DNA from 3 places in the Peribacillus sp. NPDC056705 genome. Region 2 is predicted to be linked to each of the others. Evidence: riboswitches for the same ligand, from Rfam matches in the RefSeq annotation. Region 2 holds a riboswitch; each other region holds the start of a gene.
What was found. A riboswitch is a leader RNA that binds a small molecule or an ion and turns the genes downstream of it on or off. The one in region 2 is predicted to bind preQ1.
Positions count from the first base shown of each region.

Region 1: linked by a shared signal. The riboswitch ahead of queC (7-cyano-7-deazaguanine synthase QueC) and the one ahead of ACFRAK_RS10885 (QueT transporter family protein) in region 2 are both predicted to bind preQ1.
Region 3: linked by a shared signal. The riboswitch ahead of ACFRAK_RS03140 (VUT family protein) and the one ahead of ACFRAK_RS10885 (QueT transporter family protein) in region 2 are both predicted to bind preQ1.

Region 1 is NZ_JBHTYI010000002.1:141,466-145,662, forward strand. It holds gene ACFRAK_RS03090 (methyl-accepting chemotaxis protein) at 1-1,498, opposite strand, end outside; PreQ1 riboswitch class I at 1,684-1,726, shown strand; gene queC (7-cyano-7-deazaguanine synthase QueC) at 1,782-2,447, shown strand; gene queD (6-carboxytetrahydropterin synthase QueD) at 2,447-2,917, shown strand; gene queE (7-carboxy-7-deazaguanine synthase QueE) at 2,910-3,638, shown strand; gene ACFRAK_RS03110 (DUF4260 domain-containing protein) at 3,694-4,041, opposite strand; gene ACFRAK_RS03115 (TetR/AcrR family transcriptional regulator) at 4,093-4,197, opposite strand, start outside.
Region 2 is NZ_JBHTYI010000006.1:202,191-206,387, forward strand. It holds gene adhP (alcohol dehydrogenase AdhP) at 1-375, opposite strand, end outside; gene ACFRAK_RS10870 (DUF3892 domain-containing protein) at 666-962, shown strand; gene ACFRAK_RS10875 (hypothetical protein) at 1,039-1,851, opposite strand; gene ACFRAK_RS10880 (YbaK/EbsC family protein) at 1,993-2,508, opposite strand; PreQ1 riboswitch class I at 2,677-2,721, shown strand; gene ACFRAK_RS10885 (QueT transporter family protein) at 2,728-3,213, shown strand; gene ACFRAK_RS10890 (TVP38/TMEM64 family protein) at 3,335-3,991, shown strand; gene ACFRAK_RS10895 (PAS domain S-box protein) at 4,107-4,197, shown strand, end outside.
Region 3 is NZ_JBHTYI010000002.1:146,964-151,160, reverse strand. It holds gene ACFRAK_RS03155 (alpha/beta hydrolase) at 1-330, opposite strand, end outside; gene ACFRAK_RS03150 (PadR family transcriptional regulator) at 639-959, shown strand; gene ACFRAK_RS03145 (hypothetical protein) at 1,275-1,424, opposite strand; gene ACFRAK_RS03140 (VUT family protein) at 1,445-1,987, opposite strand; PreQ1 riboswitch class I at 2,038-2,080, opposite strand; gene ACFRAK_RS03135 (SRPBCC domain-containing protein) at 2,399-2,773, shown strand; gene ACFRAK_RS03130 (SRPBCC family protein) at 2,818-3,258, shown strand; partial or broken gene ACFRAK_RS03125 (HD domain-containing protein) at 3,479-4,197, opposite strand, start outside.

The DNA.
Region 1 (4,197 bases), on a different contig from region 2:
TTTTGCTATTTGTGGAGATATAGTTCAATTCGTCTGTTATATGCTGTATTTTCATTTCCATATTCCCGACAGAGTGATTGATTGTTTCAAAGGTTTGGCCTGTGAGCGTGATCTGTTTCGTGCCTTCATCCACTTGTGCATAACCATCTTCCAGGGAGTGGACGACTGTTTTTGAATCCGTTTGAATGGCGGAGACAATATTGGTGATATCCCCAACGGAGTGTGTGACCTCTTCAGCGAGTTTCCGCACTTCATCGGCGACGACGGCAAAGCCCTTGCCATGTTCACCGGCACGAGCGGCTTCTATGGCAGCATTCAGTGCCAATAGATTGGTTTGATTGGATATATTCTTGATGACCTGTACAAGCTGCGAAATTTGCTGCGATTGGGAATCGAGCCCTTTCACTTGCTCTACGGCATTTTTTACAATCCCATCAATACATTGCATCTGTTGGATCGAACTGCGCATTAAAGTGGTGCCCTCCTTGGTCAAGAAAAGGATTTCGGTTGAACTTTTAGCAACATCCACTCCTTCTAGGCGGGCCAACTCGATTCTGCCGGTGAAATCATCCATCATGCGAACCACTTCAGCTGCCCGGTTGGCCTGTGACTCCGAACCTTCCGAAAGTTCATGCATGGTAGTCGCTATTTGTTTGCTGCCCTGCTGGACTTCATTTGCTGATTGAGTCAGATTCTCACTTTGGTTGGAAACGGATTCGGATACAACGAGCATTTTTTCGATCGTATCACGAAGGTTTTTCTGCATTTGGTTGGCGGATACCGTTAATTCGCCCATTTCATCATATGACTTTTGCTTCAGGGGCTCATGATTCAGCTTTCCGTCAGCCACCATTTTCATCCTGTCCCTGATTTTAAGGAGGGGGGTGGTAATGAGGTTGGCAGTCACAAGCGCCAGCAGAAGGCCGATAAGGACTGCCGCAATGGATATGATGATACTTGTCGTCTTTACCGATTTCCCGCTTGCGATGACGGTTTCACCTGAAGAGACAATCAATTCCTCGCGTTCCGAAGCAAGCTCCTTGAAACCCTCCATTACTTCATTGCTGATTGGCGCCACTTCATTTTTGAGTATCTCTTTCGCTCGTTCTTCATTTCCCTTTTCATATTGTGGAAATACCCGGTCTACAATCATCATCCTCCAATCCCGGCTTTTCTCGATCAATGCCTTCACTTTATCAGAATCGCTCAAAGCCAGGAGATCTTCCTGGATGACCTTGCTGTCTTCAGTATATTGTAAGAACCTTTCTTTATAACTCTCGTCACCATATAGAATATAGGCTCGGGCGAATGCGGTTCTTTGTGCTAGATTATATAGCAGCTTTTCATCTTGGATAAGAAGCGGAAGTTCCTTTTCGATGATATCCTGGGAATAAACCAGTGACTTGTTGCTGCTGTAAATGTTGAATGCTCCTAAGATGACACATAAAGATATGATGAGTGAAAATGCCACCAATACCTTTCCTTTAATGCTTTTCAAATTAATGGACCCCTTTATCGATATTTTATTCACACTATTTTATCGGAAGGATAATGGGATATTTAAGCAATGAAAAGATAACCAAATTTTCCATCAGCTCTACTATTCACTAAATATAATCATCTTGATTTATGATCGTTTTCAAGTTACTATTGACTTGGAAAAATATAATATTCCGCGTTAAGGCGGAAGAGGTTCTAGCTACCCTCTCAAAAAAACTAAGGAGAAACAGTGCTCTATTCTTAGGGTGCTGTTTTTTTCCGTAAAAAGGAGTTTTATAGAAATGAAGAAGAAAGAAAAGGCAGTGGTTGTGTTTAGCGGAGGTCAGGACAGTACGACGTGCCTGTTCTGGGCATTGGAGAGATTTGAGGAAGTGGAAGCGGTGACGTTCGATTATAATCAGCGGCATAGCTTGGAAATCGAATGCGCTCAAAACATCGCCAAGGAATTGGGCGTGAACCATCATATCCTTGACATGTCGCTGCTGAACCAACTGGCACCGAATGCATTGACGAGAAGTGATATTGCAGTTGCGGACGGAGAAGAAGGGGAATTGCCGTCGACGTTCGTACCAGGGAGGAATTTGCTGTTCCTTTCGTTTGCCGGAGTGCTGGCGAGTCAGATTGGCGCTAAACATATTGTCACCGGTGTCTGTGAAACGGATTTCAGCGGATATCCTGACTGCCGCGATGTATTCATTAAATCGTTGAATGTGACCTTGAACTTGTCGATGGACCAGTCATTCGTGATTGATACGCCGCTAATGTGGCTTAATAAAGAAGAAACATGGGAGCTTGCGGATCAGCTTGGCGCCTTCGACTTTGTCCGCGAAAAGACCCTGACTTGCTATAACGGAATCATCTCCGACGGCTGTGGAGAATGTCCGGCATGTAATCTGCGGAAAAAAGGACTGGATGACTATGTAAGCAGACGGGTGGTGCTTTCATGATGTACGGTTTTACAATAGTGGATAAACTCCAAAAAATAGATGAAGACATTCAGCGCAGCCAATTGAAGTATACAACCAAGAGGGTTCTCGTGAGTAAGGAATTCACCTTTGACGCGGCGCACCATCTGCATGACTATGAAGGAAAATGCAAGAACCTGCATGGCCACACATATAAGGTCATATTCGGATTGAGCGGATATACGGATTCACGCGGTTTGATGATAGATTTCGGGGACATCAAGGATATATGGAAAAATGAAATTGAAATCCACCTGGATCATCGTTATTTGAATGAAACCCTGCCGCTCATGAATACAACAGCTGAAAATATGGTTGTCTGGATTTATGAAAAAATGGCCGAAGCCCTTTCATTAAAAGAATATGAGGGTGCTAGAGTCGAATTTGTTCGACTATACGAAACGCCGACAAGCTATGCCGAAGCCAGACGGGAGTGGATGGAAAGTGAGTAAACTCCCGGTTATGGAAATCTTCGGACCGACCATCCAAGGTGAGGGAATGGTCATTGGTCAAAAAACCATGTTCGTTCGGACGGCCGGCTGCGATTATTCATGTGCCTGGTGTGATTCCGCATTTACTTGGGATGGCACCGGTAAGGAAGATACCGTCCAAATGACTGCTAGAGAAATATGGGATGAGCTGAAGCGAATTGGGGGTTCCGGTTTTTCCTTCGTGACGATATCAGGCGGAAACCCGGCTCTGCTGAAAAACCTAAACGGGTTGATAGCGATCTTGCATGAAAATAAAATGAAGATAGGTGTCGAAACACAAGGGAGCCGATGGCAGGATTGGTTTCTCGATATTGATGAACTGACGATTTCACCTAAGCCGCCGAGCTCTAAAATGAACACGGACTTTACGGTGCTCGATCAAATCCTCTTGAACCTTGCCAATCGAAATCCTGAAAACCATGTCTCATTGAAGATTGTCGTCTTTAATGAGGAAGATTATCAATATGCCAAACATGTACATGGCCGTTACCCGGATATTCCTTTTTATTTGCAGGTCGGCAATGACGATAGCAGGACGGCGGATGATCGTCAATTGATCAGCGGTCTTTTGAAGAAGTACGAAGAGTTAATAGACAAAGTGATAGCAGATGATGAATTGAATGATGTGAAAGTGCTCCCCCAGCTGCATACCTATATATGGGGCAACAAGCGGGGCGTATAAAGAAAAGTGAGCAAAAGGCAGTGTGATGGAGTAATCACACTGCCTTTTAAGCTTTTTACAGCCTTTGAATATGTGTAGCTTTGAAGGAAGTTGTGTATTTAAGGCCATACCCAAATAAGCGATCCATTCCAATATGTGCGGTCCAAATTAAACCAATCATCAACAATGCATCGAACTTTAGAAAAATGGCAAGCAAAATCATGAAGATGGACAGGGTATAAGTGTGAAATAGGTTATAAACCTTTGCTCCAATTCGATCATTGATCAGGTAGGCCAGCATGGAAACATCAGGAGACAAAATCAATAACAGGAATATCAACCAGCTGAATTCATATAACGAATAGATGTAAATCACAGCTAAAAGAACCATGAGTCCTTCAATATGAAGGAATTTCTTTACCATTTTAAAACCCCCAATGTTTATTTGACCGATGGTCAATGATGTTCGGAAAAATTATATGATGTTTCCGATGATATTTTTTACATGAAAATCAGCTAAGCCTTTAACATCTTCATAAGATAGTTCAGAATTAATATAAAAAGTGATGAATCCGTGAAG
Region 2 (4,197 bases):
TTTACAATATTCCGCATACCCTCCGTCCACCGAATAGCCTGCATTCAATTGATCCAAGCAAAGCGTTTCCCTTCCGGTCAGACAATATTCACAATCGCCACAGGCCGAATAAAGCCATGGGATCCCAACACGGTCACCTACTTTCAAGGAAGTTACGCCTTCTGCCACCTTTTCTATAATGCCCACACCCTCATGTCCGGGGATAAGCGGAAGCTTGGGTTTTACCGGCCAATCACCATGTACCGCATGCAAATCGGTATGACATACGCCACAGGCTTTAATTTTCACTAATATCTCACCATATTCCAACTCGGGGATGGGAACTTCTTTAATCTCAAGTTTTTGGTTAAATTCATTGACGACCGCCGCTTTCATTGTCTTGACCTTTTGTTTTTCATTTACAGTGCTTGCCCCTTGTTTTACATTCATGATTCATTTTCCTCCCTTAATCCAGTGGATATTATTTCTTGCTACTACTTACACCTGCTACTTACACAAGATGCAAGTGCCATGCCACTGAAAAAAAGCAAAAAAGACAGCATTCACTTTAATAAAGTGCCGAAAAATCGGCCCATTTGGACGAATTAACGGCTCAAGTTGGACGAAATCCGGTTTGTATATTGCAGAAAAAATGGCTCACCCTATAAATAGGAGGTGTCTAAAACATGGACCAATTTGAAAAAGCCTATGAATCATATAAACAGCAGGGAACACCGCAAGCAAACCAAGCTGATTCAGCAGGAAAAGAAGAAATCATCGCTGTAAGGAAAAATGAAGAGGACAATATTATCGCCATCAAGACGAACTCCGGCCGCGAACTCGACTACCCCACAGCCCTTTCGGAAGCCAAAGCAGGCAACCTGGCCAATGTTGACGTCTTTCATAAATATGGACGTGACATATTGCGGAGTGAGCCCGATGGGATAAAAGAAAATAATCTGGATCAACTGCCGGAGTTTTAAGGGGGAGACTGCCTGATATGGGCAGTTTTTTCTATTTGGATGCGCTAAAAAAGAACCAGCATGATTAGCTGGATCCTTATTTTTCATACTGATAGGATTCAGAGATTTCGAGCAGTCGGCCACAGGACTCGACAACCTCGATGATTTCCATCCATGACATGTCCAGACCCAATTCATTAGCATGGGAAATCTTATCCCGTAATTTCCGGATGGCATTTGCATCCTTCTTCCCTTTACTTTTCGAAGGGATTTGGAAGAAGCGCCTCAAATCTTTATCTTTATGTATGATATCGAATTTATCACTGATTTGCAGGCACTCGATTATATTGATATCCTCGTTTTTATCGATTCTCCTTCTATATAATTCGGTTGCCTTTTCTAAACGGTCTTCGCTGATCATTGGATACCAGCTGCCATCGCCGAATCTATCCTGGATGATATCGCTCATCCTCATTTCCAATAAAGTAATGTATCCGAATATCAGCATCCTGATCGGAGGCTTTTGAAGGTCGGCATGGGTAATCAACTTTTTAATCGAATTATTCTCTAATACGAACACCCTTGTTTTATTCTTAAAAATCTGGAGAAGCTGGATCAAAGGGGTTGAATCCGAAACCATTTCCCTTGGTGAAAAGTTTCTCAAATATTCAGAAATGCTTCCATCACCGAGTTCTTCCCTTTCGATATACCCGATGATTTCCCCCTGATCTTGCACTGCCAATATATCAAAGTTCTTTTTTTCCAATGCTTTCTGGATATCCACCGCCAGATCGTTTTTATGGCAAAACTCAAGCTCCTGGGCAATGCTCTTAACCGTTATATTCTCTTCATAAAGAGTTTTAAGACTAAGATAGCTGTTATTGCTTTTTCTTTTGCTTTCATTTAACATCTTTCAACCTCCGCTCAGGAACACTTTCCGCCCGATTTTCCGCTTAAACCATAGAAAATGTATGCGGCCGCCACTAAAATAAAGTCCACCGTAGTGGACTCAATACCATTCATGTGGATTTTTTGAAACCATCAAAGGCCATTAACTGCATGCATTGCCTATCGGCGTTTCCTCATTTCCCTTCTCTTCCCAACCTTTGCATACATCCACCCAATCCTTAGCACCTGAATATTCAAACAACTCAGCGAGTTTAAGTTCTATTGCAGAGTTCGCACTGCCGCATGCCGGGAACAATGTATCAAAGCGTTTCATCGATACATCAAGAAAAACAGCTAGATCATTTGCCAAACCAAACGGGCAAACCCCTCCGATGGCATGGCCGGTCTGTGCAAGCACTTCTTCAGGTGAAAGCATACGTGCTTTGAAACCGAACGTCTGACGAAATTTCTTATTATCCACTTTCGAGTCCCCTGCGGCAACAACCAAAATGGCTTTTTCACCTTCTCCCTTAAAGGAAAGAGTCTTAGCAATCCGCGCTGGGATAACACCGATGGTTTCCGCTGCTTCAATCACTGTAGCACTCGATGTTTCGAACTCCATTACATCGCCTTCCCGGTCCCATTGTTTAAAATGGCTTTTGACACTTTCGATCGACATCCTATATTCACTCCTTTGAAGTACATATTGAAATAATATCATCCATCATTGCAATAAATCAAAATCCTTGAGCCACTTCCCCTGCTTGGAAACTTATAAATTAAAACCATTCTTTACAAATTGACGAAACAAGCTTACATGGGATACTATTAAACATCGGGCAAATGCCTAAACGTGGTTCGTAACCATCCCACGATAAAAAACTAGGGAGAGAGTAAAATGAATGTTCGTACACTCGTAATAAGCGGGTTATTGGCTGCCTTGTATGTGGCGGTCTCATTGGTATTCCAACCAATTTCATTTCAGATGTTCCAATTTCGTGTACCGGAAATATTGAATCATCTGATTGTATTCAATAAAAAGTATATCTACGGTATCGTCGGCGGAGTCTTCATATCGAATCTGCTCTTTTCGCCGATGGTGCCATATGACTTGATTTTCGGGGTGGGGCAATCTCTGCTCGCCTTATTGCTTGTCATTTTTGTTTCTCGGTTCATAAAAGGCATTAAAGGACGGATGATCGCCACGATTATCTTTTTCACGTTCACAATGTTTTTAATTGCAATTGAGCTGAATCTTGCCCTGGGCTTCCCATTCTGGTTAAGCTGGATGACCACGGCTGTCGGTGAATTCGTTGTCCTCTTGATTGGAGCGCCAATCATTTATGGAATGAACAAAAGAATTCAGTTTGAAAAGTGGCTTTAATGGAATCTTCGTGTCGGGAACCCACTATAATGGAAAAGAGCTGTCTGCAATGATGCGGCAGCTCTTTTTTCACCAATGAACTCGAAAATGATAAACTACTAGTAAGAATGGTGGTGGCCCTTTGAAAAAAATCCTGACCATAATCGGTCTATTGGTAATCGCAATATTTATTTTCTATAATGCAGAGTTATTCACTTTGGTTTGGAAAAGTGATCTGGATTCTGTTATTGGGATTTTGAAGGAAAACCTTTTGCTTACATTTATTGTGACATTCGTATTGATGTTTGTACAAAATTCTTTTACAATCATCCCCTTAATTTTGCTCCTGACCATCAATGTCGCGATATTCGGATTCATATATGGATATCTATGGAGTTGGTTTACAAGCGTTGTTGCCTCAGGTTTCATTTTTTATGCAGCAAGAAACTGGTTTCAGGAACTTCTCATAAAGAAAATTAGCGAAAAATGGCAAGAAACCGTAGTGGAGCATGGCTTCATGTACGTTTTTACAGGCAGGATTTTCCCTCTGATCCCAACAAGCTTAATTAACTTGGTAGCTGGTGTCAGCACCGTCACTTTCAAGGATTTTTTATTAGCGACGGCACTTGGCAACCTTATTTACTTTTTCTTCCTTTCGCTCATTCCATATGGACTATTATCTGTTGAAATGAACCAATATACGCTAGCAGCACTCGCACTCGTCCTCTTACTATTTTTCATTATCTATAAGCGTGCAAAAAAGAAAAGGAAACAAACCTTTTTCAGAAAAAACAGGTGACCACTTTGGCCCCTGTTTTTTTATTTAGGAATCTGCATATATTTTTTTCCGATAGTTTGTTAAAATGTGTATGTAATTTTACCTTAGAAATGTCTTAAAATCAGGGAGAATCTCCATGTCCAAACGCTCCATTTTAGCAATATATATCCTATCCGGGATTCTAACACTAGTCGTGTTCGACTATTTTTTAACTACAAATATCCAAA
Region 3 (4,197 bases), on a different contig from region 2:
CCCTGTTACAGGCAATTCAATTCCCACTTTTAATGAGAAAACTCCTCCTAAAGAAATTCCCACAACAGCAATTTCCTCATAGCCTTCATCCTTAAGGAAATTATAACCATCAACTACATCTTTCCACCATTCCTTTGGACCTGTTTTAACAAGTTCCTCGGCTGATACTCCGTGCCCACTATAAAGAGGTCCGTGGCAAGTATAGTCGAGATCATTCAAGTACTTTCCTAATTTCTTCATATCTCCTGTACTTCCGGTAAACCCGTGAAGTAAAAGAACAGCTCTTTTTCCACCTCTGTATGTGAATGACTCAGGTGCTTTCACTTTCATCTATCTAGGACCTTCTTTCTTTGCTCATGTTGATAAATAGAATCTAAATGATTTTCGAAAAAAAATCAATTAATACCCCTTGAGTAGTGATTCTTCTATCCTATTCCGAATTTTCATTAAAACAATTAAATCATGTATATTGTATCCTTACCACACTCTTAACAACTCATCCGTTCCGAAGCACATTTTACTATGATTAAAATTATTTAGCAATCGTCATTTAACCATTTTTTTTAAGAAAAGTAAAATGCACCTTGTGATACGATGTACACCATATTACACTAAAAATGAAAAGGAGGAGAATTTATTTGGATAAAGAATTAATGAAGGGAAGCATTGACCTCCTTTTACTTTCACTTCTCTCACAAAAAAGGCTATACGGCTATGAAATCACGAAGATCTTGAAGGAAATGAGCATGGGAAAATATCAAATAAGTGAAGGCACCCTCTACTCCGCCCTTAAACGATTAGAAAAAAAGGAATTCATAACAGGCCATTGGAAAGAGTCAGATTCAGGCCGCAGGAAATATTATCACGTCACCGAAAATGGACAAACCGAACTTGAAAGGAAACGAGAATGCTTTTACTTCCTTGAAAAATTAGTCCGGAAAAGCGCAGAGCAATTCTAAACAAAATAAAAAGCTCCCTGCACCCATTACTTGGAAAGGCGCAGGAAGCTTTTTTTTGCTGAGTTTTGGGCTGTTTACTCGTGAATCCATACTGCACTCATGATTTCACACCGTTTACTCGTGAGTTTTGCACTTTTACTCGTGAGTTTCGCACTTTTACTCGTGAGTTTCGCACTTTTACTCGTGAATTTTGCTGTTTTACTCGTGAATTTATACTACACTCATGATTTCGCACCGCTTACTCGTGAATTCATACTACACTCATGATTTCGCACCGTTTACTCGTGAGTTACTCCGTTCACGCAAAAAAAAGACCTAATTAGGTCTTTTTTTGTCTATTCCTTTATGCTTGCGATAATTGGCGCAAGAGAGCTTCATACAATCCCCTTGAACATGCGGGCCATATTTTTCACGAAAAGCCTCGAGGCAATAGCATTTATCTTTTTCTTTTTTGGTTCCATCCATCGAGTGCATCCCTCCTAGCTTTAACTGGAGACTACACGTTTCTCCAGCTCTACGTTAATTCGTCCCAACAGTACGGCACCAATTGACTGAATGATCGTTTTAACGATGATTTGGCCGATGACCGCAGCGGGTACTGCTTCCCATGGCAATATATTGGCACCTAATGGACTTAGGCCAATCACGACAAATATCACCGAATCGAAAAACCCTCCAACGATTCCGCTGTAAAACACTCTCCAACTCATCGGGAGTTTTAAACGGGTATATATTTCCGTATCCGCTGTTTCTGCGACAACGAACGATAATGCGGAAGCAAATACAATCAATAACGTATCTCCTAATAAAAATGATACACACGCAGATAAAATAAGTGCAGTGACGATACATATATAGGTCTTTGCGCGGCCGAATTTATTCTGGACGAGATCTCGAAAGATGAAGGTTCCCCCGATGAGCAATGTACCCATCGGAATGATGAACATGCCAAAATGCAATGGCGCAAAAGCTGCTGTAACCACATTCGCCGTGATGATGGATACTAAATACAATAAAATTCTTAACATTTCTTAATTCTCCTTATACAGAAAAAACAGCACCCTAAGAAAGAGCACTGTTCCCCTTAGTTTTTTTGAGAGGGTAGCTAGAACCTCTTCCGCCCGAGCGGATTATCATTTTCCTTATTTATCGTAGCTTGAAAGCGATTGGAAATCAAGAAGTTTCCATATGGCTTGCACGGACAATGGTCAATTCAATGACTCTGGCGATTTTTGTCGCAGAAAACTGCTAGACCAGCTGTATATGAAAAGCCGAAAATGATTGATAGAATAATGTTACGATCTTGATATGAGGTATAAACGCGAGGAGAAAAAAGATGATAAAAAAACCATCGTTTGTTCATGCTATTTATATCGCAACCACACCAGAGAAGCTTTGGGAAGCCCTGACGAGCGGTGAAGTCACGAAGAGGTACCATTTTGGATGCCAAGTCCAGTCTGACTGGCAAGAAGGCTAAAAGCGTTACATTTATGCTGGAAGATGGGCGTATTACTGATCATGGTAAAGTACTCAAGTGTGAGCCGCTGCACCTGCTCTCGTTCACTTGGAACATGACAGGAGACGAAACACCTCGCGAGCAGCCTACTCGGGTCACTTTTATACTGCAGCCCATGGATGATTCGACTTTGAAATTAACGCTTAGGCATGAAGAGCTTCTGGAGACGGATTTCGTATATGATGATCATACCTTTGAAGGCTTGTATAATGGATGGCCAGCAATTCTAAGTAACCTGAAGAGCTTGCTTGAAACGGGACGGACCCTGCCGCCGATAACAGTAGATCGGGATAATTAAGTGGTAGTGGAAAACTTAAAAAAATTGAAAGAGAGTTGATAGTGATGGATACGCAAATAATCACGAAGTTTAAAATAGCCAAACCAACCAATGAAGTGTTTGAAGCCATAGTGGACCCAGAAAGAATCGGGAATTTCTGGTTCTCATCGAGTTCTGAAAGATGGGAACAAGGCAGGACGCTTACATTGAGATATAACGAATACGATGCTGAAGTGGCCATTCATGTATTGGAAGTAGAGGAAAATAGGAAAATCGTATTCTCATGGGGAGGAATTGATCAAGAAACGATTGTTACAATTACCCTAAAAGAGTCGGATAAAATGAGTACAATTATTGAAGTGAACGAATCAGGTTTGGAAGAGGACGATCCCGAATTGATAAATAAAATGATAGGTCAAAAGGAAGGTTGGGTTTATACATTAACTTGTTTAAAGGGTTACTTAGAAAATGGGGTTAATACTTTGAGAGCATCCATAATTTTTTAATTCGTAAAGGGTGCTGGTTCAGATTAGATAGATCACTAAAAATGCAGTTGGGCGTCCTGACTCCCGGCACAATGATACTTAAGTTTTTTAAGCATGTTGGGTCCTATTGAGTCTTACCTTCTTTCCTTAATCAAGGTCAAAGAAAGCATACGGGAGGAGAAAAAACTCAAGGATGAATATCACACTTGAGTTTTACTTTCCGTATGGTTGGACATGACATTCAATCGGAAATCACTTTTAGATATATGCCCTTCGAAGCTTTTTCATAGGCTTCCATCCCCATTTTCTTGACTCTTTCTGATAAACTGGATGCTCTTAATAATTGGGTTCCTTCAATAACGGAAGGATCAATAAGGCGCACTTTATTTTTCCGATGTAAATCGTATTCCAATTGATTTTCTATCACGTTTACGTTACCATGGATCCGTTTTAACAGATTTTTCACCTCATGGTCTTCAGTGGAGCTTAACAAGGACATAACTTCTTCATCTGTACCGAGTAAGTCATCAAGGCTGATCAGATTTTTAGCCAAAGCCAATTTTAAGGTCTTTGCCAATACATCATAGCCATATATATTAAGTGGGTTCATGAAAAAATCAATAACTTCACTGTAATACGTTTTCACAAACCATTCCGCCGATTCAATATTATCCAGATACATCCTTCCATTTATTATGATTACATGGTCTAAGAAGTCTTGAACGGATTCCAGTGTGATATGTCCATATTGATACATATCCCGGAGAGTATAATCTACCCGATCGGCGCATAACTCAGGTGCTGGCTGTTCAAGCAATTCCCATTTTGATTGAACTATGACTTCACAATCAAATCCATACTTCTTCAGTATAAATGGGATTTCTGATTCCATAATGACATGAGCATATATCTTTTCATGATAATCTTCATCCTTACAAAACAAAATCAATAACATGTGAG